Regions from separate parts of the Actinopolymorpha sp. B11F2 genome, predicted to be linked through region 3. Evidence: riboswitches for the same ligand, from Rfam matches in the RefSeq annotation. Region 3 holds a riboswitch; each other region holds the start of a gene.
What was found. A riboswitch is a leader RNA that binds a small molecule or an ion and turns the genes downstream of it on or off. The one in region 3 is predicted to bind cobalamin.
Positions count from the first base shown of each region.

Region 1: another riboswitch for cobalamin. It lies ahead of ABN034_RS00025 (ribonucleoside-diphosphate reductase subunit alpha); the one in region 3 lies ahead of metE (5-methyltetrahydropteroyltriglutamate--homocysteine S-methyltransferase).
Region 2: another riboswitch for cobalamin. It lies ahead of ABN034_RS02650 (SCO2322 family protein); the one in region 3 lies ahead of metE (5-methyltetrahydropteroyltriglutamate--homocysteine S-methyltransferase).

Region 1 is NZ_JBEFTX010000001.1:2,009-8,506, reverse strand. Features, by position in the region: gene ABN034_RS00025 (ribonucleoside-diphosphate reductase subunit alpha) at 1-2,916, opposite strand, end outside; cobalamin riboswitch at 3,006-3,327, opposite strand; gene ABN034_RS00020 (GxGYxYP domain-containing protein) at 3,564-5,246, shown strand; gene ABN034_RS00015 (GntR family transcriptional regulator) at 5,456-6,181, shown strand; gene ABN034_RS00010 (extracellular solute-binding protein) at 6,312-6,498, shown strand, end outside.
Region 2 is NZ_JBEFTX010000001.1:585,983-592,480, reverse strand. Features, by position in the region: gene ABN034_RS02670 (ATP-dependent Clp protease proteolytic subunit) at 1-334, shown strand, start outside; gene ABN034_RS02665 (ECF transporter S component) at 277-1,128, opposite strand; gene ABN034_RS02660 (ABC transporter ATP-binding protein) at 1,125-2,849, opposite strand; gene ABN034_RS02655 (energy-coupling factor transporter transmembrane component T family protein) at 2,846-4,060, opposite strand; gene ABN034_RS02650 (SCO2322 family protein) at 4,072-4,857, opposite strand; cobalamin riboswitch at 5,009-5,197, opposite strand; gene ABN034_RS02645 (hypothetical protein) at 5,263-5,472, shown strand; gene ABN034_RS02640 (DUF3043 domain-containing protein) at 5,512-6,099, opposite strand; gene ABN034_RS02635 (PspA/IM30 family protein) at 6,466-6,498, shown strand, end outside.
Region 3 is NZ_JBEFTX010000023.1:6,197-12,694, reverse strand. Features, by position in the region: gene ABN034_RS30200 (acyl-CoA carboxylase subunit beta) at 37-1,782, shown strand; gene ABN034_RS30195 (acyl-CoA carboxylase subunit epsilon) at 1,817-2,065, shown strand; gene ABN034_RS30190 (Nramp family divalent metal transporter) at 2,244-3,758, shown strand; cobalamin riboswitch at 3,826-4,055, shown strand; gene metE (5-methyltetrahydropteroyltriglutamate--homocysteine S-methyltransferase) at 4,101-6,383, shown strand; gene ABN034_RS30180 (helix-turn-helix transcriptional regulator) at 6,412-6,498, shown strand, end outside.

The DNA of each region.
Region 1 (6,498 bases), on a different contig from region 3:
TGCGCACACGGCGCCCTCGTCGACCTGGGTGACCGGGGCGGCGGCGGGAGAGACGGTGGGAGAGACGGCGTTGAGCTTTCCGTCGGTCCCGCGCAGCGTGCTCTTCTCGACGTGCGTGGCGCTCTGCGACCGCAGGTAGTACGTCGTCTTCAGTCCCCGGCGCCACGCCAGCCGGTAGAGCGCGTCGAGCTTGCGCCCACTCGGTGCGGCGACGTAGAGGTTGAGGGACTGCGCCTGGTCGAGCCACTTCTGCCGGCGTGCCGCCGCCTCCACCAGCCACGTCGGATCGATCTCGAAGGCCGTGGCGTACAACGCCTTCAAGTCGGCCGGTATCCGGTCGATCGGACCGACGCTCCCGTCGAAGTACTTGAGGTCCGTCACCATCACCGCGTCCCAGAGGCCGAGCTCCTTCAGGTCGTGGACGAGGTACGGATTGATCGCGGTGAAGTCGCCGGACATGTTGGATTTCACGAAGAGGTTCCGGTAAAGCGGCTCGATCGACTGGCCGACACCGCAGATGTTGGAGATGGTCGCCGTGGGTGCGATGGCCATGACGTTGGAGTTGCGCATCCCCGCCTCGACGACGCGGGCGCGTAGAGCGTCCCAGTCGAGCCGGGTGGACCGGTCGACGTCGAGCTGCCCGTCGCGGGCATCGGCGAGCAGTTCGAGGGAGTCGATCGGCAGGATTCCCCTGCTCCACAAAGATCCGTCGTACGTCTCGTAGCTTCCGCGCTCGGCGGCAAGATCCGCCGACGCGGCGATCGCGTAGTAGCTGATGAGCTCCATCGTGGTGTCGGCGAACTCCACCGCACGCTCCGACGACATCGGAACACGTTGGCGGAACAACGCGTCCTGGAAACCCATCAGGCCAAGGCCGACGGGCCGGTGCCGCAGGTTCGACCGGCGTGCCTCGGGGATCGTGTAGAAGTTGACGTCGATCACGTTGTCGAGTGCCCGCACCGCCGTGCGTACCGTGCGTGCCAGGTGGTCCTCGTCGATTCCGCCCTCACCCACGTGGTGCGCGAGGTTCACCGACCCCAGATTGCAGACCGCCACCTCCGCCTGATGGCCTGCGCCGGCCGAGGTGTTGAGGGTGATCTCGGTGCAGAGGTTCGACGAGTGCACGACGCCGACATGGCGCTGGGGGGAGCGGACGTTACACGGATCCTTGAACGTGATCCACGGATGGCCCGTCTCGAACAGCATCGTGAGCATCCGGCGCCACAGGTCGACCGCGCGTACCCGGCGGTGGACCTTGATCGCGCCGCGTTCAGCGCTCTTTTCGTACGCCTCGTAGGCGTCGGCGAAGGCTGGTCCGTAGAGGCCGTGCAGATCGGGTACTTCGTCGGGGGAGAAGAGCGTCCATTCCGCGTCGGCCTCGACTCGTTGCAGGAAAAGGTCGGGAATCCAGTTGGCGGTGTTCATGTCATGCGTACGCCGCCGGTCGTCACCGGTGTTCTTCCGCAGGTCGAGGAACTCCTCGATGTCGATGTGCCAGGTCTCCAGATAGGCGCAGGCCGCACCCTTGCGCTTCCCACCCTGGTTGACGGCGACCGCGGTGTCATTGGCGATCTTGAGAAACGGCACGACGCCCTGCGAATGGCCGTTGGTGCCCTTGATGTGGGCGCCCATTCCGCGGACCGGAGTCCAGTCGTTGCCGAGCCCACCGGCGTACTTCGACAACAGCGCGTTGTTCTTGATCCCGGAGAAGATGCCGTCGAGGTCGTCTGCCACCGTCGTGAGGAAACACGAGGAGAGCTGCGGGCGGGTCGTCCCCGCGTTGAACAGGGTCGGCGTCGAGCACATGAAGTCGAACGACGACAGCAGTTCGTAGAACTCGATCGCGCGGGCCTCCGGGTCGTCCTCGCGAAGCGAGAGCCCCATGGCCACCCGCATGAAGAACGCCTGCGGGAGCTCGAACCGGCTGCCCAGGCTCTGTCCGTCGGCCTCAGCCGTCGCCCCGGCCTCTGGATAGCCACGGATGAGGTACCTGTCGTAGAGCGTCTGCAGCCCCAGGAACTGGAACGCCAGGTCGCGCTCGGGCCGGATCGCCCCTCCCAGCCGGTCGAGGTCGAAACGCTCCAGCTCCGGGTCCAGCAGCTCCAACCGGACCGCGCGGCGCACGTAGTCGCGGAAGTAGCGGGGATACCGCGCGGCCATCTCCTCGTGGTTCGCCTCGTCGGGAGTGCCGGAGACGAACGTCAACGCCTCGCGCCGGAGCTTGTCGAGCAGCAGCCGGGCGCTCACGTGGGAGTACGCGGGATCGGTCTCGACGAACGTCCGGGCCGCCATGACGAGCGCGAGCTCCAACTCGGCCAGGCTGATCCCGTCGTAGAGGTTGCGGTGGACCTCGGTAAGGACCGAGCTCGCCGACACCGCCTCGAGACCCGCGCAGGACTCCTCGACGAGGTGGGTGAGGCGCCCCAGGTCCAACGGCTGGAGTTCGCCGTCAGGTCCCTTCACCCGTACAGCGGATCCGGCCTGGCTCTCGGCTTCGTCGCTGACAGTGGCGTGCTCACGTTCGATCCGGGCACGGGCGTGCTCCTCGCGGTAGAGCACGTACGCCCGCGCCACCCGGTGCTCACCCCCCCGCATGAGGGCGAGCTCCACCTGGTCCTGGATGTCCTCGATGTGGCAGATCCGGCCGAGGTCGGGATGCCGGGTGAGCGAGGCCACCACCTGGTGGGTCAGCTCCTCGACCGTCTCGTGGACCCTCGTCGAATCGCTCGCCTGCGGACCTTCGACGGCGAGGAACGCCTTCGTGAGGGCGACGGCGATCTTCGACGCGTCGAACGGCGACGTCGTACCGTCCCTGCGGACGACCTGGGTGTGCGGATGGGTTGCTGACATGGACGCTGTCTCCTTGCGAGCTCGATCGACGGTGCCCGTCGAGTCGGGGAAGAAGATGCGCGACACCGGCCTGCCGAGCGCGCACGAACGCGCCACGGCGTGGCGGCGGAACATCCCGGGCTCTTCCCTCGAGGCCGGCGGGCGGCGCGCACGGGGAGGTACGCGCACTGGTGGCAGGTCTTCGGACTCGCGGGCAGGTGCTTCCTACTGGCCATCGCTTCCCGGACATGCGTCCACGTCCAGTGCTTGACCGGCTGGATCCGTGCGTTCGCGACCACACGAGGCCGCACTTTTGCCACCAGGGCAGAAAGCACGACCGGAAATCACCACCGGTGATGGCGTTCGTTCCCGCTCACCGCTGCGGGGCAGTCCCGGATTCGCACCGGGTTCCCTCTTGACGGCGACGCCCCTGGACGGGGTGTCTCCGCGGCTCCGACGGCCTGGACGGCCGCAGGAACCACCAGCGAGCTAGAGGCTACATGTAGGGGCGGACAACACCGTGGAACCCAAGATGCGGTGTGTCGCGTGTCGCGCTGCGGAAGGCGGAAGGGTCGCGTACTCGCCTCGCCGGCACCGGTTCGGCACGTCCGAGTAGGGACGAATCCTGGCCGGCCGGAAGGCGGCTCAGTACGGTGCGAGCGATCCTGAACCACGCAGCGATAGGCCCCGGCTCGCGACGGAAGGCTGTGTCCGCCATGAACGATCGTCCCGGCATGTCCCGACGACAGGCGCTCGGCAGCGCGGCGTGGGGAGCGGCCGGTGCCGCCGTGTGGGGAGCCACGGGAGTCCCCCAGGCCGGCCCGGCAGCCGCCGCAGCCCCCACCGTGACGGCGCCCTTGGCTCCCGGCGCGCACCAGACCGCCGACGCGCTGTATCCGAAGGGGGTCCGCCCGACGAGGCTGTACGTGATCGGCGAAGGAGCGCTGAGTCCCGAGGAACGCGTTTTGGCCGGAACTCTTCAGGGCCAGCTGGCGCGCCGGAGCCGGGGCGGGAGCGACGACGATGTCCCGGGCATCTATCTCGACGTGCCCGGTGTCGGCTACCCGGTGTGGCTGGCCGACCTTGCCGAGCGCTACGACATCGAGCTGGTCCCGGTCGACGACCTCTGGACACTGGTCGACCGCTTTACCAGCCAGGGAACGAACGGCGGCCCCATCGACCGGTACGTCCTCTACCGCCGTGCCGAGCCGTCCATCAACGTCGCCACCACCGTCGCGGGGTTGACGGGCGCGGTCGCCGTGGAGGAGGCCCTGGAGCCGGTCGCCAAGCAGCACGGCCTGCGCAGAGTCGCGGACGTACGTGGCAAGGACGACCGCTGGGTGAAGGAGACGTACTGGTCGCGGTTGCGGCACGACCTCGTGGTGGAGCAGAAACCGGACTTCGCGAACCAGCTCCGCGACTACGCCACGATGGCCGGGGCTCTGATGTTCTACGACGGCAACTCGGACTTCCGTCGTTCGGTCGTCGGGGATCTCGCGCCGGACTCCGCCACGATCGGATGGGGCGACGCCTCCCAGGGCGAGGACAAGTTCGTGTCGGTGTCGTCACAGGCCGGCGTACGGACCATCCCTGCCGACCACGCGCGCAACCTGGCGCCGCTCTCCGGCATCCGCCACAGCCGACTCAGCCAGCGGGCCCCGGAAGGAGCGCTGGCGGCCACGCCGGAGGTCGATCCGGACACCCACTACGCCTCGTTCCTGATCACCGACGGCGACAACATCCAGTGGATGCTCGGAGACTTCCAGAGCAGTGCGAACTGGTTCGCGAGCCCACATCGCGGCGCGGTCGACCTCGGCTGGGGAATCTCGCCGTCGTTGATCGACCTCGCCCCCTCGGTCATGCGGTGGTACTACGACCACGCATCGGCGGGCGCCCATCGCGACCGCTTCGTCGCGGGTCCGTCGGGTGGGGGATACCTGTACCCGAGCATGTATCCGCGCGCGGAGCTGGACCTGCACACGGCCCGGCTGGCGACCTCCATGCGGCGTGCGGACCTCCACGTCGCGCAGATCATCGACTTCGACTCCTTTTCCGACACCGCCCTGTGGTCGGCCTATCTGCAGCGGGACCAGATCGACGGGCTCATCTACCTCGAGTACTCCCGCTACGACTCGCACAAGGGTGAGGTGGTCTGGGCACATGACAAGCCGGTGATCTCGGCGCGCACGATGCTCTGGGACGGCTTGGACGGCGGGGACGAGGCGAGCGTCACCGCCGAGCTCAACGCCGCCGAACGCGATCCGTCGAGTGCCGCCGGCTACTCGGTCGTCATGTGGCATGCCTGGAGCAAGACCGTGGACAGTGTGAAGACAGTCGTGGACAGCCTTGCTCCACACGTCAAGGTCGTACCACCGGACACCCTGGTCAAGATGGTCGCCGCTCACGCCAGTCGGTAGAGCCGGAGTCGGGAAGCATTACCCCCGCGGCAACGCGGACGAGGATCGCGGTCCCGCGCCCGCGCGGGACCCATTCTCGAACCGCCCGTCCTGGTGTCCTGAGCCGGACACGGCACCTCCTTGCGGGGTCGTACTGAATATAGGATCGTGGATCGACGATCGAGGATTGCTCATCGCGATGCTGGATCCAAGAGATGGTGAGGCGCGGGATGAGAGCACGTGAACGTGTCTCGGCGAGTAGCCGGAACGAACGCGTCTCGCTTCCGCGGAGACAAAATCTCGCCGACAACGTCTATGAGGCGCTCAAAGAGCTGATCATGGATGGCATCTTTCCGCAGGGCTCTCGGGTCAACCTCGACAAGGCCGCGCGGCAACTGCAGGTCTCGCAGTCACCACTGCGCGAGGCACTGGTCAGGCTGGAATCTGAAGGGCTGGTGATCAAGGAGCCGTTCCGGGGGTATTCGACGGCACCAGTCCTCAGCAAGAGAGAACTCGAAGACCTCTTCGAATTCAGGTTCGTCGTCGAACCATGGGCAGCCGCCCAGGCCGCCGCCCACATCACCGACGAAGGCGCAGGCCTTCTGACGGCGGAGATGGCGACCTTCTCGGAGGCCCCGAGCGGCACCTCGTACCACGATTACCGCGGCATGGCTCTGCACGACGCCCGGCTCCACGACCTGGTCCAGAAGCTGGCTGGAAACTGGCACATGCGACGTGCATTCCAACGTACGCACTGCCATCTGCACATTCTGCGGCTCTATTACCAAGGGGGAATGGGGTCAGCAGCCCTGCGCGAACATGGCCTGATCGTCGACGCGATCGCGAGCGGCGACCGGGACGCGGCCGCTGCCGCGATGCGCGCGCACCTCGAAGCATCGAGAGACCGGCTGCTCCCCGTGTTTACCGGTGAACGACAGGTTGCGGAGGACGACTGAGATGCCGCCGCTTCCCGTCTGGCTTCCGTCGGTGAAGTCCAAGGGGTCCGTAGACCTCCGCGATCTCATCGGTGGGAGCAGAAGCTGACCCGACCCCACCCACACGCTTCTGGCACGAAGGAGTACAGGAATGGCGGCAGAGGATACGTACCAGCCGGCGAAGAGCGCACTATGGAACGGGATGTCTCGGCGGGCCTTCGTCACCCGCGCGATAGGCCTGGGCCTTTCGGCCGCCACGGCTGGTTCGGTGCTGGCGGCCTGCAGCGGTGGCGGGGGACCAGAGGACGGGGGCAACGACAACCCCTTGGTGCCCAAGG
Region 2 (6,498 bases), on a different contig from region 3:
GGCTGTCGCGGTCGGTGAGGTGAGCGGCGTCGCTGTCGCCGCCTTCGCCGCCGCGCCCACGCGGCTCGCCTACCCGCACGCACGCTTCGCCCTCGACGAGCCGAAGTCGCCCGAGATCAGCGGTACCGCGTCCGAGGTCGACACCTACGCCCGCGAGCACCTCCGCATGCGCGACGCAGTGATCGAGCTTCTCGCCGCCGCGACCGGACGCCAGGCCGACGAGATCGCTACGGACCTACGGAAGGGCCGGTTCCTCACCGCGGAGGAGGCCGTCGGTTACGGACTCGTCAACCGGCTGGTGGGTCCGGGCGAGCGGGAGGCGTCCGCGCCCTGAACAGGCCCACCCGGGTCGGGCGAGGGTGGCCGGTCCCAGGCCGCCCGGCGGGCGGCACGGCGCAGAGTCGCGAGTACCGGACGTCCCGCGAGGAGCACCAACGCCGCGTTGACGAGGGCGCGTACGCCGTCCCAGCCGAACGACGTCGTGACGTAGAACGCCGCATAGTGTCCGACGTTCGCGAGGGCGGATTCGCCTGGTGCGTACGCCATCCCGGCCGGCAGCGAGCGGGAGAACGGCCAGAACGACAGGTTCAGCAGCGCGCCATACGCGACGCCCGCCAGCCCCGCGTAGCCCGCGAGCAGCCAGCGCTCGACCCGGCCGGACGCCCGTGGCAGAAGGCCGGCCAACAGCCCCACCCACGCGAGCCCGACCATCTGGAACGGCATCCACGGCCCGACACCTCCGGTCGCGAGCGCGCTGGCAAGGAGCATCACCGAGCCAAGCGCGAAGCCGAAGCCGGCGCCGAAGACCCGGCCCGCGACGACCAGCAGGAACAGCGTCGGCTCGAACCCGCCCGTACCCGGGCTGAGCGCCCGCAGCGCGACGCCGGCAGCCGCCAGCACCCCGAGCATCGCGATCGCCTTGGCGTCCATGCCGCCGTCGGCGAGTTCGGCGAGGACGACAGCCACGACGAGGGGGAGGAGCAGGACGAAGAGGTACGTCGCGGCGACGGAGTCCCCGCTCGCCGTACTCCCGACGTCGGCCAGGAACGGCCAGCCGAACCCGGCCGCGCCGACGAGCGTCGCCAGGACCAGCGCGACGAGCGACCGCGCCCGAAGTGTGCGCGTCACGACGCCGGCTCGAGCGAGGCGGCCACCTGCCCGACGGTGAGCCACGGCAACGGACGCAGGATCTTCGCCACCTGCGGCGCGAAGGTCGGCGACGCCGCCACCACGTGTGCGACGGGGCCGTCCGCGACGATCTCCCCGTCGGCGAGGACCACCACCCTTGTGGCGATCTCGGCGACCAGCTCGACGTCGTGGGTCGCGACGACGATCCCGTGGGCGATCCCACGGCCGTCGCCGCCGACCGCGAGCTCGCGCAGGATCCCGGCCAGGCGTCCCTTCGCGAGGTAGTCCAGGCCACGGGTGGGTTCGTCGAGCAGCAGCAGCGGCGGTTCGGCGGTGAGGACGACGGCCAGCGCCAGACAGAGCCGCTGCCCTTCGGACAGGTCCCGGGGATGCCGATCGAAGGGTACGCCTGGAGCCAACCGGCCGAGGATGGCCGCGCACCGACCTGCCGGGGCCCCGAAGTCGGCGTCGGCCTGTCGGCACTCCTGCGCCACCGTCTCGGCGTACAGCAGCGCACCAGGCTCCTGCGGCACGAGACCCGCGGCCTTCGCGATGACCGCGGGCCTGGCGCCGGCCGGGTCGAGGTCGCCTAGCCGGACCGTGCCGCCGGCCGGCTTCGTGAGTCCCACCAGGGCATTGAGCAGGGACGACTTGCCCGCGCCGTTCCGCCCCATCAGGGCGATGACCTCACCCGGTGCCACGTCAAGGTCGATGTCGTGCAGCGCCGGCCGGGTCGCAGCCCGCCGTGGTCCGTAGCGCACGAGCAGGTGGCGTACGGACGCGACCGGGCGTGCGCCGGAGCCGGACGTACTGTCAACGCTGCCTTGCGCACCCGCTGGCGCCGGAGTTGCCGGCGTCGATCGCGGGGTCGATGGCGGGGTCGATCGCGGGGTTGGCGGTGCGACGGTGGCGAGCCGCTCCCGCAACGGCCCGGCCAACGCGCGCGCGTCGCGCACCGTCAACGGCAGCGGGTCCCAGCCGGCGAGCCGGCCGAGTTCCACGACCGGTGGCGCCACCGTCGAGTCGGCCATGACGGCTGCCGGCGGTCCCACCGCGAGTGCCTGGCCGTCACCGGGGACGAGGACGATCCGGTCGGCGTACTGCACGACGCGTTCCAGCCGATGTTCGGCGAGGACCACCGTGACGCCGAGGTCGTGGACGAGCCGGTGCAATGCGGCGAGTACGTCCTCGGCGGCCGCCGGGTCGAGAGCGGAGGTGGGCTCGTCCAGCACGAGCACCCGCGGATGGCTGGTGAGGACGGAGCCGATCGCGACACGCTGCTGTTGACCGCCGGAGAGCGTGGCGATGGGCCGGGACCGTACGCCGGTGAGTCCGAGCAGGTCCAGCGTCTCCTCCACCCGGGTACGCATGACGTCGGGTGCCAGGGCCAGCGACTCCATGCCGTAGGCCAGCTCGTCCTCGACGGTGTCGGTGACGAACCCGGCCAGCGGATCCTGACCGACCACGCCCACGACGTCGGCGAGGTCTCGCGGATGGTGCGTACGGGTCTCGCGCCCGTCGACGACCACGCGGCCGCTCAGCGTGCCGCCGGTGAAGTGGGGGACCAGGCCGTTGATGGCGCGCAGCAGGGTGGTCTTGCCACTGCCGGTCTGGCCGACGACAAGGCACAGTTCGCCTTCGGCGATCTCGAACGTCACGTCGCGCAGGACCGGGCTCGCGCTCCCCGGGTAGCGCATGGACACCGACTCGAACCGGATCATGACGCCTGCACCTTCCCCCGTTGGTCGCCCGCCCGCTGGTGCTTTGCCTGTTCGTCGCCCGCCCGCTGGTCGTCTGCCTCTTCGCCGTCCGCCTGCTGGCCGGCCGGCGCCTCGTCACTCACCGGTCGGGGCGGAGGTGGAGCCAACCACGCGGGCAGGAGGCCGAGGAGCGCGGCCACGGTGGGGATCACCGGCAGCTCGGGCACCGTGAGCGGCACGGTACTGGCAACGAGGTCGCCGCCCCCCGCGATGGATACCCACAAGAAGCCAGCGGCGACGGCAACGCCGCTGGCGGTGACCAGCCATTCCGGCAGGGCCCAAGGATCTGGCCGGTACCTCGTCCGGACCGTGCGCCGGCCACCGAGCATCAACCCGGCACACGCCGTGACGAGCCCCGCGCCGAGAGCGGGCAGGGCGAGAGTTCGGGTGGCACCGGCGTCGAGGAGCGCGTAGACGCCGACGCAGATACCCATCAGGCCCCCGAGGACGAGGCCGGAGGTGAGCAGGCGGGCCCGCCGGGTCACGTTGCCGAGCCGACCGTATCCCCGTGAGTCCATCGCCGCCGCCAGCGCGAGGGAGCGTTCCAAAGCTCCCTCGAGGACTGGTACGGCGGTGGCACGGACCGAGCGCAGGCCACGGTCCGGCTGGCCGCGCAGCCGGCGGGCCGCCCGCGCCCGTGCCGCGTCGGCGACGAGCTGGGGTGCGAACGTCATGGCGACCACGACCGCGACACCCAGCTCATAGAGCGCTCCAGGCACGTGCGTGAGCAGGCGCTTGGGGTTGGCGAGCGCGTTCGCCGCCCCGACGCAGCCGAGTATCGCGGCGAGCCGCAGTCCGTCGTACACCGCCGATGCCAGCGCCTCGGCGGTGACCTGGCCGCCGATCCGGATGCCGTCGACCCACCCCGGCAGGGGCAGCTCGGGCAGGGTGAAGAGGACCGTCCGGCCGGCGACGGCGGCGCCGAACACCGCCTGGAACACGACGCGGATCACGATGACCGCCAACCCGAGCTTGAGAAACGCCGCATAGGAGTTCGCCCACGGCGCGGTCGATCGCCTGGCCGCCACGACGTAACCCGCAACCGCCAGGAGCAAGGCGAGCAGCAGCGGGTTCGTCGTCCGGCTGGCGGCGGTGGCGAGCCCGAGCGCCCACAGCCACCACGCGCCCGGGTGCAGGTTCCGGGCGAAGGAGGGGCGATGGGCTGCACGCACGGGTCGGCCCGTCAGCCCGTCGAGCCGGCGTCGGCGTTGCGCTGACGCCGGATCATGAACCCACCGACAATCAGCACGACCACGACCGCGACGGCTGCCACCGGCAGGACTGGGAACCCACCCGACTCGGCGTCCGCGCTCGCGGCGGTTTCTGAAGACTCAGCTGGGCTGGAGTCCCCGGCGGGAGTGGCTGCCGCGGGCAGCGCGAGGGAGACGCTCGGCTCGGGCGTGGGGAACTCCGGCACCGAGTCGACGGTGTCGCCGCACCCGGTTGCTGGGAAGTCGTCGATGGCGCAGATCAGCCCTTTCTGCTCGCGTACCTCACCGATGGCGGCGAGCACCTGCGCGGAACTGGCTTTCGCGTCGACCACCGCGCATGCACCGCGGGCGTCCGGTGGCTCCGGCTCGCCCTCGGCCTCGCCCGCGAGGCCGTAGTCGACGACGACCGCGACCCGCTTCTTGCCTGTCTCGGCCGGTGTCGTCCCGCAGATCTGATCGAAGTCTCCGGCGGCCCGCGGCGGGCGGGGCGGTGTCTTCTCGCCCGAGACGGCGAGCCGCCATCCCTCCACGGCACCGTCCTTCGGGGTGACGCCGGAAGGGCCGGACTTTGCCAGTGCCCAGGCGTCGTCCTGCCACTGGTAGAAGCCCCAGAAGCGGTACGCATCCGCGTGGGCGGTGCCGGTGCCAGCGGCGAGTGCGGCCGCGAGTACAGCGGCACAGAGTACGACGAAGAACGGAACGGCCAGCGTGGCGTACAGCAGGCCGGCGCGATGACGGGGGCGGATCTCGGACCGCATCGATGTCCTCTCACGGTGTTCGGTCACGGTCGATGCGGGAACCGGACCACACACGAGAGATGCCCCCGGCAACGCAGGCGGCGTACGCCTGGAGCCGAGGGCGGGCTCGGGTGTCTGACCCGGGCTCCGCCCGCAGACCTCGACGGGTGGTGTGGAGCCGGCCGCCATGGTCAGGTGCTCCGGCTTGCCGCGGGCACCTGGTGTCGAACCCCTGGATGGAGCCAGTGGATCGAGCGACCTGGCACGCGGCCTACGGTTGCGGGTCAGCGCCGGACTCGGACCGGCTTCCCCTGCTGGTGGTGGCCTTTTCGACCACAACCCCATGGCGGTAGTGCTGGACGGACGGTCTCACGCCCGCACCCGGAAGTCAAAGGAGGGTGGGGGCCTCCACTAGGCTCACCTGCCATGACGTGGACGTGGCGGCTCGAGGACGCCGAGGGCAACCCTGTGGACGCTGGCGAGTTGGCGCGCAGCGAATTCCCTTCGCAGAGCGACGCGGAGAGCTGGGTCGGTGAGTGCTGGCGTGATCTCGTCGCCGTGGGCGTCGACCAGGTCGTGCTGCTCGAGTCGGGGCGCGAGGTCTACGGGCCGATGAGCCTGCACCCCGCCGACTAGCTCGCACCACCTCGCCGGACGCGTCGGTCGCGGCGTCGTTCAGATCGTCTCGCCGGGCTTCACGAGCGGCTTGGGCATGCGGAGCCGGCGGATCTGGGTGGCCCGCATGACGCCGTAGGCGACGGCACCCCGGTGACTCTCGTCCGGGAAGCGTTCGCGCAACTGCCGCTTCAGCCGGCGCCCCATGAAGATCAGGTCGATCGGTACGACGATGATCGCGACCAGCCACAGGTAGGTGGCGACGATCTGTACCTGCGGCATGGGGATCGTCATGACGATGAAGATCACCAGGAAGTAGGGCAGGAGATACTCCGCGGGAGTACGCCTGGAGTCGACGAAGTCGCGGCAGAACCTCTTCACCGGGCCCTTGTCGCGTGCCGGGAGGTAGCGGTCGTCGCCGGTCACCATCGCCTGCTGGACCTTCGCCCGCTCGGCGCGGGCCTTCTCCCGCTGCTGGCGGATGGCTTCCTTGCGGTCACGCGGTGCCGACACGCGTGCCTTGCGTGCCTGTTCGGCATCGCGGCGCTTGGGGGTGGGCCGACCCTTGCTGCCCGGTCGAGCAGGAGCGGTCTCGGCGGCAGGCTCGGACGGCGGCGGCGCCTCTTCGGTCGTACGGCGTCGGAACACGATCCACAGGGTATCGGCTCGACCACGCCCACCGGCCGCGGAGGCCGCTGAGCGCCACGCGCTTCCTGTCGCGGAACCGCGCGCACCGCGCCGGCGGATTCCGGTCCGTTTCGGGCGGAGACCGGACGAATTCGGCTTCCAGGGCTTCGCCCATCGCCAGCGTGGCGCCGGTGAAGACGGGGCAGGGAGCTACGAAGGTGCGTTCTCGCCGCCCGACCTGGGCACGCGTGGTAACTGCGGGGCGGGCGGGGTCGCTCTTGTTCGCTTCGCGGGCATAGGGTGATCGCAGGCAAACTGCTGTCCGGTGCCGCCGTGGCGCCCGACTTATGACGACCGGCCTGGAGACGAAGGGGGCGGCCGACCTCGATGGGTATCCTCAACCGCTTCGCGATGATCTTC
Region 3 (6,498 bases):
GCTGGCCGGATCGACATGTGTGGGGAGGACCGACGAATGGGACCCGGGCAGCCGGAGACCGCAGCCGGGTCGGCGAGCGAGCCGGGTGAGGGTGAGACGAGTCAACCCAGCGACGATCAAAAGGGGACCGCCGGCCCAGGTACGACCGCCGACGCCGCCGGCCCCGCCGCCGGCAACGACGCCAACGGCCAGGTGGACACCCCCAGCGACATCCACACGACTGCTGGCAAGCTCGCCGACCTCGAACTCCGCCTCGACGAGGCCATCCACGCCGGCTCCGCCCGCGCGATCGAACGCCAGCACGCCCGCGGCAAGCTCACCGCCCGCGAACGGATCGCCCTCCTTCTCGACGAGGGTTCCTTCGTCGAACTGGACGAGCTGGCACGCCACCGCTCCACGAACTTCGGCCTGGAACGCAACCGTCCCGCAGGCGACGGCGTGGTCACCGGCTTCGGCACGGTCGCCGGCCGCCAGATCTGCGTCTTCAGCCAGGACGTCACGGTCTTCGGCGGCAGCCTCGGTGAGGTGTACGGCGAGAAGATCGTCAAGGTCATGGACCTCGCCCTCAAGACCGGCTGTCCGATCGTCGGGATCAACGAAGGCAGCGGTGCCCGGATCCAGGAAGGCGTGGTCTCGCTCGGCCTCTACGGCGAGATCTTCCGCCGCAACGTCCTCGCGTCCGGGGTGATCCCGCAGATCTCGCTCATCATGGGCACCTGCGCGGGCGGGCACGTCTACTCCCCCGCGCTCACCGACATCACCGTCATGGTCGACCAGACCTCGCACATGTTCATCACCGGACCAGGCGTGATCAAGACGGTCACCGGGGAGGACGTGTCCTTCGAGGACCTGGGTGGCGCGCTGGCGCACAACTCCAAGAGCGGCAACGCCCACTACATGGCGACCGACGAGCACGACGCCATCGACTGGGTCAAGACGCTGCTCGCCTACCTTCCGCAGAACAACCTCGAGGAGCCGCCCGCCTACGCCGCCGAGGACCCGGCGCCTGCGGTCAACGACGAGGACCGCGAGCTCGACACCCTGATCCCGGACTCCGCCAACCAGCCGTACGACATGCACACGGTCATCGAGCACGTCCTCGACGAGGCGGAGTTCCTCGAGGTGCACCCGCTCTTCGCACCCAACATCGTCTGCGGCTTCGGCCGCGTCGACGGACGCACCATCGGTGTGGTGGGCAACCAGCCGTTGCAGTTCGCCGGCTGCCTCGACATCGACGCCTCGGAGAAAGCCGCGCGGTTCGTCCGTACCTGCGATGCGTTCAACATCCCCATCCTCACGTTCGTCGACGTACCGGGGTTCCTGCCGGGTACCGACCAGGAGTGGAACGGCATCATCCGCCGCGGCGCGAAACTCATCTACGCCTATGCCGAAGCGACCGTCCCGCTGGTGACCGTCATCACCCGCAAGGCCTACGGCGGTGCGTACGACGTCATGGGATCCAAGCATCTCGGCGCCGACGTCAACCTCGCCTGGCCGACCGCCCAGATCGCGGTGATGGGTGCACAAGGTGCCGTGGAAGTGTTGTACCGCAGGGAAATCGCGGGTACCCAGGATGCGGCCAGCGCCGATGCGGTGCGGAAGAAGCGGATCCAGGAGTACGAAGACGCGTTGGCGAACCCCTATATCGCTGCCGAACGCGGCTACGTCGACGCCGTCATCTTCCCGCACGAGACCAGGGTCGAGGTGGTCCGGGCGCTGCGCCTGTTGCGGAACAAGCGCGAGACCCGGCCGCCACGCAAGCACGGCAACATCCCGCTGTAGTGTCAGATCCACCATGAACGGCGAGGAGCGAGCGATGGCGACGCCCGTCGAAAACGACGACGAGCCGCTGTTCCAGGTCGTCAAGGGAGACCCGACGCCGGCGGAGTTCGCCGCACTCGTCGCCGTGATCTCGGCGAAGCTCGAGACCGGCGCGGCGGATCAGCAGCCGGACGACACAGCCACCTGGCACGCCGCCCCCCGCTGGGCGGCGTACTGGCGAAGGACCCGCCAGCCGCTGCGGCCCGGTCCGGGCGCCTGGCGGGCGAGCGCCCTTCCCCGCTGAGGCGATCCCGCATCGCGAAGCACCCCAGGGCCTTTCCGCGGCGACCGCAACGTTTTCGCACACGAGCTGAGCAATTCCGGCCGTCGTCCCTCTTGTCACGACACGGGCAGGAGGACCACTATCTGGTGGGATGCGACGGGTACCGTCGCCCGTCGCCGTGGAACCGCGGAGGCTTGCCATGGCCGAAAGCGTCGAGACCACCGGTACCGCACAGGCCACCCACCCGCTGGGGGTGAGCCGCCCAGATCTCGCAGTCGCCGATCTCCCTACGCCTGAAGAGGTTTTCGGCGTACGCAGGATCGGGTTTCGGGAGCTCGTCAAGTTCGCGATCGGCCCGAGCCTCATCGCGCTCGGCATCTCGATCGGCAGTGGTGAGTGGTTGCTCGGCCCGCAGGCGGTCGGTACGTACGGCTTCATCGGCGTCGGCTGGGTCATCACGATCTCCGCGCTGCTGCAGACGTTCTACAACGTCGAGTGTTCCCGCTATGTCGTGGCGACCGGCGAAGTTCCCGTCGTCGGTTGGGGGCGGGTGCCGCCCGGCTGGATCCTGTGGGTGCCGCTGTCGGTCTTCGTCATCATCTTCGCGTTCATCGCCGGTGGTTGGGCGGCTTCCGCGGGCCAGGGCGTCTACGCCCTCGTGCACGGAGAGATCGCGGCGAGCGGCGCGGAAGAGCCACGGATCTACGCGATCCTGCTGCTCGTGGTCGTCTTCCTCATCACCGCCACAGCCCGGCGGATCAGCCGGGCGCTCGAGCTCGCCAACTGGATCATGGTCGGCACGATCCTCGTCCTCCTGCTGATCCTCGACCTGCTGCTCGTGCCCGCGAGCCTTTGGTGGGAAGGGATTCGCGGCTTCGTCACCCCGGCCGCCCCACCTGCCGGCATCACCGCCACCGAACTCGGCGGCCTCGCGGGCTTCACTGCCCTCGCGTCCGGGCTGAACTGGTACATCATGAGCCACTACCGTGACAAGGGCTACGGCATGGGCCACCGGGTCGGTTTCCTGAGCGGTCTGCGTGGCGACCGGAACGCCGTCCTCGCGAGTGGCATCACGTTCCCCGACGACGCGAAGAACCGTGCCCTGTGGCGGCGGTGGTACCGCCTGCTGCTCACCGACATGTGGGGCGTCTTCTTCGTCGGTGCGATGCTCGGCATGCTTCTCCCCACTCTGTTGATGGCGCGCGCGGTGGAGATCCGGGGCGAAGGGCCGACCCCCGAGACCGTTCCGACGTTCGTCGCCGATGTCCTTCGCGGCGAGTACGGCACGTTCGTCTTCTACGTCGCGTTGCTCATGGGCGTCTTCGTCCTCTTCAGCACCCAACTGGGCATCTTCGAGGCGATGGTACGAACCACCACGGACGCCTCGCATGCGACGAGTTCGAAGCTGCGCGCGTGGATCGAGGGCGATCCACGGAAGTTCTACTACCCGTTCATGATCCTGCTGCTCGTGATCATCAGCATCGTCATCCACCTGGCGCTGCCGGTCGGCCTTGTCCAGTGGTCGGCGAACATGGCGAACTTCGGCGCCCTGATCTATCCGTTCATGCTGATCTATCTCAACAGGCAACTGCCGAAGCCCGCACGTCCGCGCCCCTGGCACACCGTGATCCTGCTGTTGAACGTCCTGTTCTTCGGCTTCTTCTTCGTCAACTTCGTCGCCGACCTGGTAGGCGAACCGCTCATCACCTTCTGACAAGGGAGCTGCCGAGACCCGCCCTGTGCTTCGGCCGGGCTGCAACGGTCCGTGGGCCCTGGGCGCTATGGTCGTAGGTGTGGTTGGTTCGCTCGACCGGCACGACCCTTCGTGACCGGCCGGGCGAGGTGAGAGGGAACCCGGTGGGATTCCGGGACTGCCCCGCAGCGGTGAGTGGGAACGACCGCCGTACGAACGCACTGGGCCGACATCATCGGTCGCCTGGGAAGCGACGGCCAGTAGGCAGAGCGCAGAGCGCCCACGAGTCCGAAGACCTGCCGACCGCCCGCGCGCCGCCCCGGCGTCGCGGTCCGCTATCTGAGTTCCCGAGGGAAGGACTCCATGGCAGTACGTACGACCGTGCTCGGATATCCCCGGATCGGCCCACGCCGCGAGCTCAAGCGCGCGGCGGAGGCGTTCTGGGCGAGCCGATCCGATGCCGAGACTCTTCACCAGACCGCCGTCCAACTCCGCCGGCAGACGTGGGAGTCGCTGCGCGACGCCGGCGTCGACGACATCCCGTCCAACACCTTCTCGCTCTATGACCACGTGCTCGACCAGGCGGGACTGGTCGGCGCGATCCCGGAGCGGTTCACCGGCCTGGAGGGGCTCGAGCGTTACTTCGCGATGGCCCGTGGCACCGCCGGGGTGCCGCCACTGGAGATGACCAAGTGGTTCGACACCAACTACCACTACCTCGTGCCGGAGCTCGGCCCGGAGACGGCGTTCCGGCTCGACCGCGACGCCGCTCTCAAGCCGGTCGTCGAGTACCGCGAGGCGGCAGCGCTCGGAATCGACACCCGCCCGGTGCTCCTCGGCCCGGTCAGCTTCCTGCTGCTGGCGAAGCCTGACACTGAAGCGCCCAAGGGGTTCCGGCCGCTCGACCTGCTGCCGGGCCTGCTCGACGTGTACGCCGACCTGCTGGCGGAGCTGGCGGCCGCCGGGGCGACCTGGGTGCAGCTCGACGAGCCGGTGCTCGCCGCCGACCGGACACCCGAGGAGATCCAGGCCGTCCGTACGACCTACGACCGGCTTGGCGGCCTGCCTCCACAGCGGCGACCCAAGCTGGCCGTGGCCACGTACTTCGGCGCGATCGGCGACGCACTGCAGACTCTCGGTCGTACGCCGGTGGAGGGCGTTGCGCTGGACCTCGTGACCAGCCGGGCCGACGTCGAACGCATCGCCGGCGCGGGACTCGCGCGGAAGACGCTCTTCGCCGGCCTGGTCGACGGCCGCAACGTCTGGCGTACCGACCTCTCCGGCGCTCTCGCCACTGCCGCCTCGCTCCTGGGTTCGGTCGGCGAGCTGGTCGTGAGCACCTCGTGCTCGCTGCTGCATGTCCCGCTCGACCTCGACCTGGAGCGAGGCCTGCCGGCGGACCTTCGCGAACGGCTGGCGTTTGCCCGGCAGAAGGTCGCCGAGGTGGTCCTGCTGGGCCGCGCGCTGCGGGAGGGGCGGTCCGCGATCGAGTCGGAGCTTTCCGCGGCCACACGCGCCCGCGCGACGGCCCGGCAAGGTGCGGTTGACGCGCGGGTGCGAGCCCGGATCACCGCGCTGGGCGAGGGCACGCCACGAGGCGACTTCGCCTCCCGGGCGGCCACCCAGAAGGCGGTGGGGAACCTGCCGTTGCTGCCCACGACGACGATCGGGTCGTTCCCGCAGACGAAGGAGATCCGCGCCGCACGGGCCGATCTGCGGGCGGGTCGGATCTCCGCGGCCGACTACGACGCCGCGATGCGGGCAGAGATCGACCGGGTGATCGCCCTGCAGGAGGATGTCGGGCTGGACGTGCTGGTCCACGGCGAGCCCGAACGCAACGACATGGTGCAGTACTTCGCCGAACGCCTCGCCGGCTACGCGAGCACCGATCATGGCTGGGTCCAGTCGTACGGCAGTCGTTATGTCCGGCCACCGATCCTCGCAGGGGACGTGTCACGGCCCGAGCCGATGACGGTGGAATGGACGACGTACGCACAGTCGCGGACGACGAAGCCTGTCAAGGGAATGTTGACAGGCCCGGTGACCATGCTCGCGTGGTCCTTCGTCCGCGACGACCAGCCGCTCGCCGACACCGCGAAGCAGGTGGCGCTGGCGCTGCGGGACGAGATCCGCGACCTGGAGGCGGCGGGCATCCGCTACATCCAGGTGGACGAGCCGGCCCTGCGGGAGCTGTTGCCGTTGCGAGCAGCGCAGCAACCGGACTACGTCGCGTGGGCGGTGGCGGCGTTCCGACTGGCGACGTCGGGGGTCTCCGACGGCACCCAGATCCACTCGCACATGTGCTATTCGGAGTTCGGGGAGATCGTCGACACCATCGACGCGCTCGACGCCGACGTCACCAGCGTGGAGGCGGCCCGGTCCCGGATGGAACTCGTCGCCGACCTCGCACGGGCGGGCTACCAGCGAGGTATCGGGCCCGGGGTGTACGACATCCACTCGCCCCGCGTGCCGAGCACCGACGAGATCGAGACCGCGCTGCGGCTCGCGCTGGAGGCGGTGGAGGTCGACCGGCTGTGGGTCAACCCCGACTGCGGACTCAAGACCCGCGGCTACGCCGAGGTCGAGCCGGCGCTACGGCACATGGTCGAGGCCACCCGCCGGGTGAGGTCCAGCCTGTCCACCTGAGATCCCGGACGGCCTAACCTGTCTGTTCGTGACATGCCGTGTGGTCGTCCGGATCGGTCCGGAGGTGGCGCACTACCCGCCTGGCGCCACCTTCGGACCACGGACGCTGGTCGAC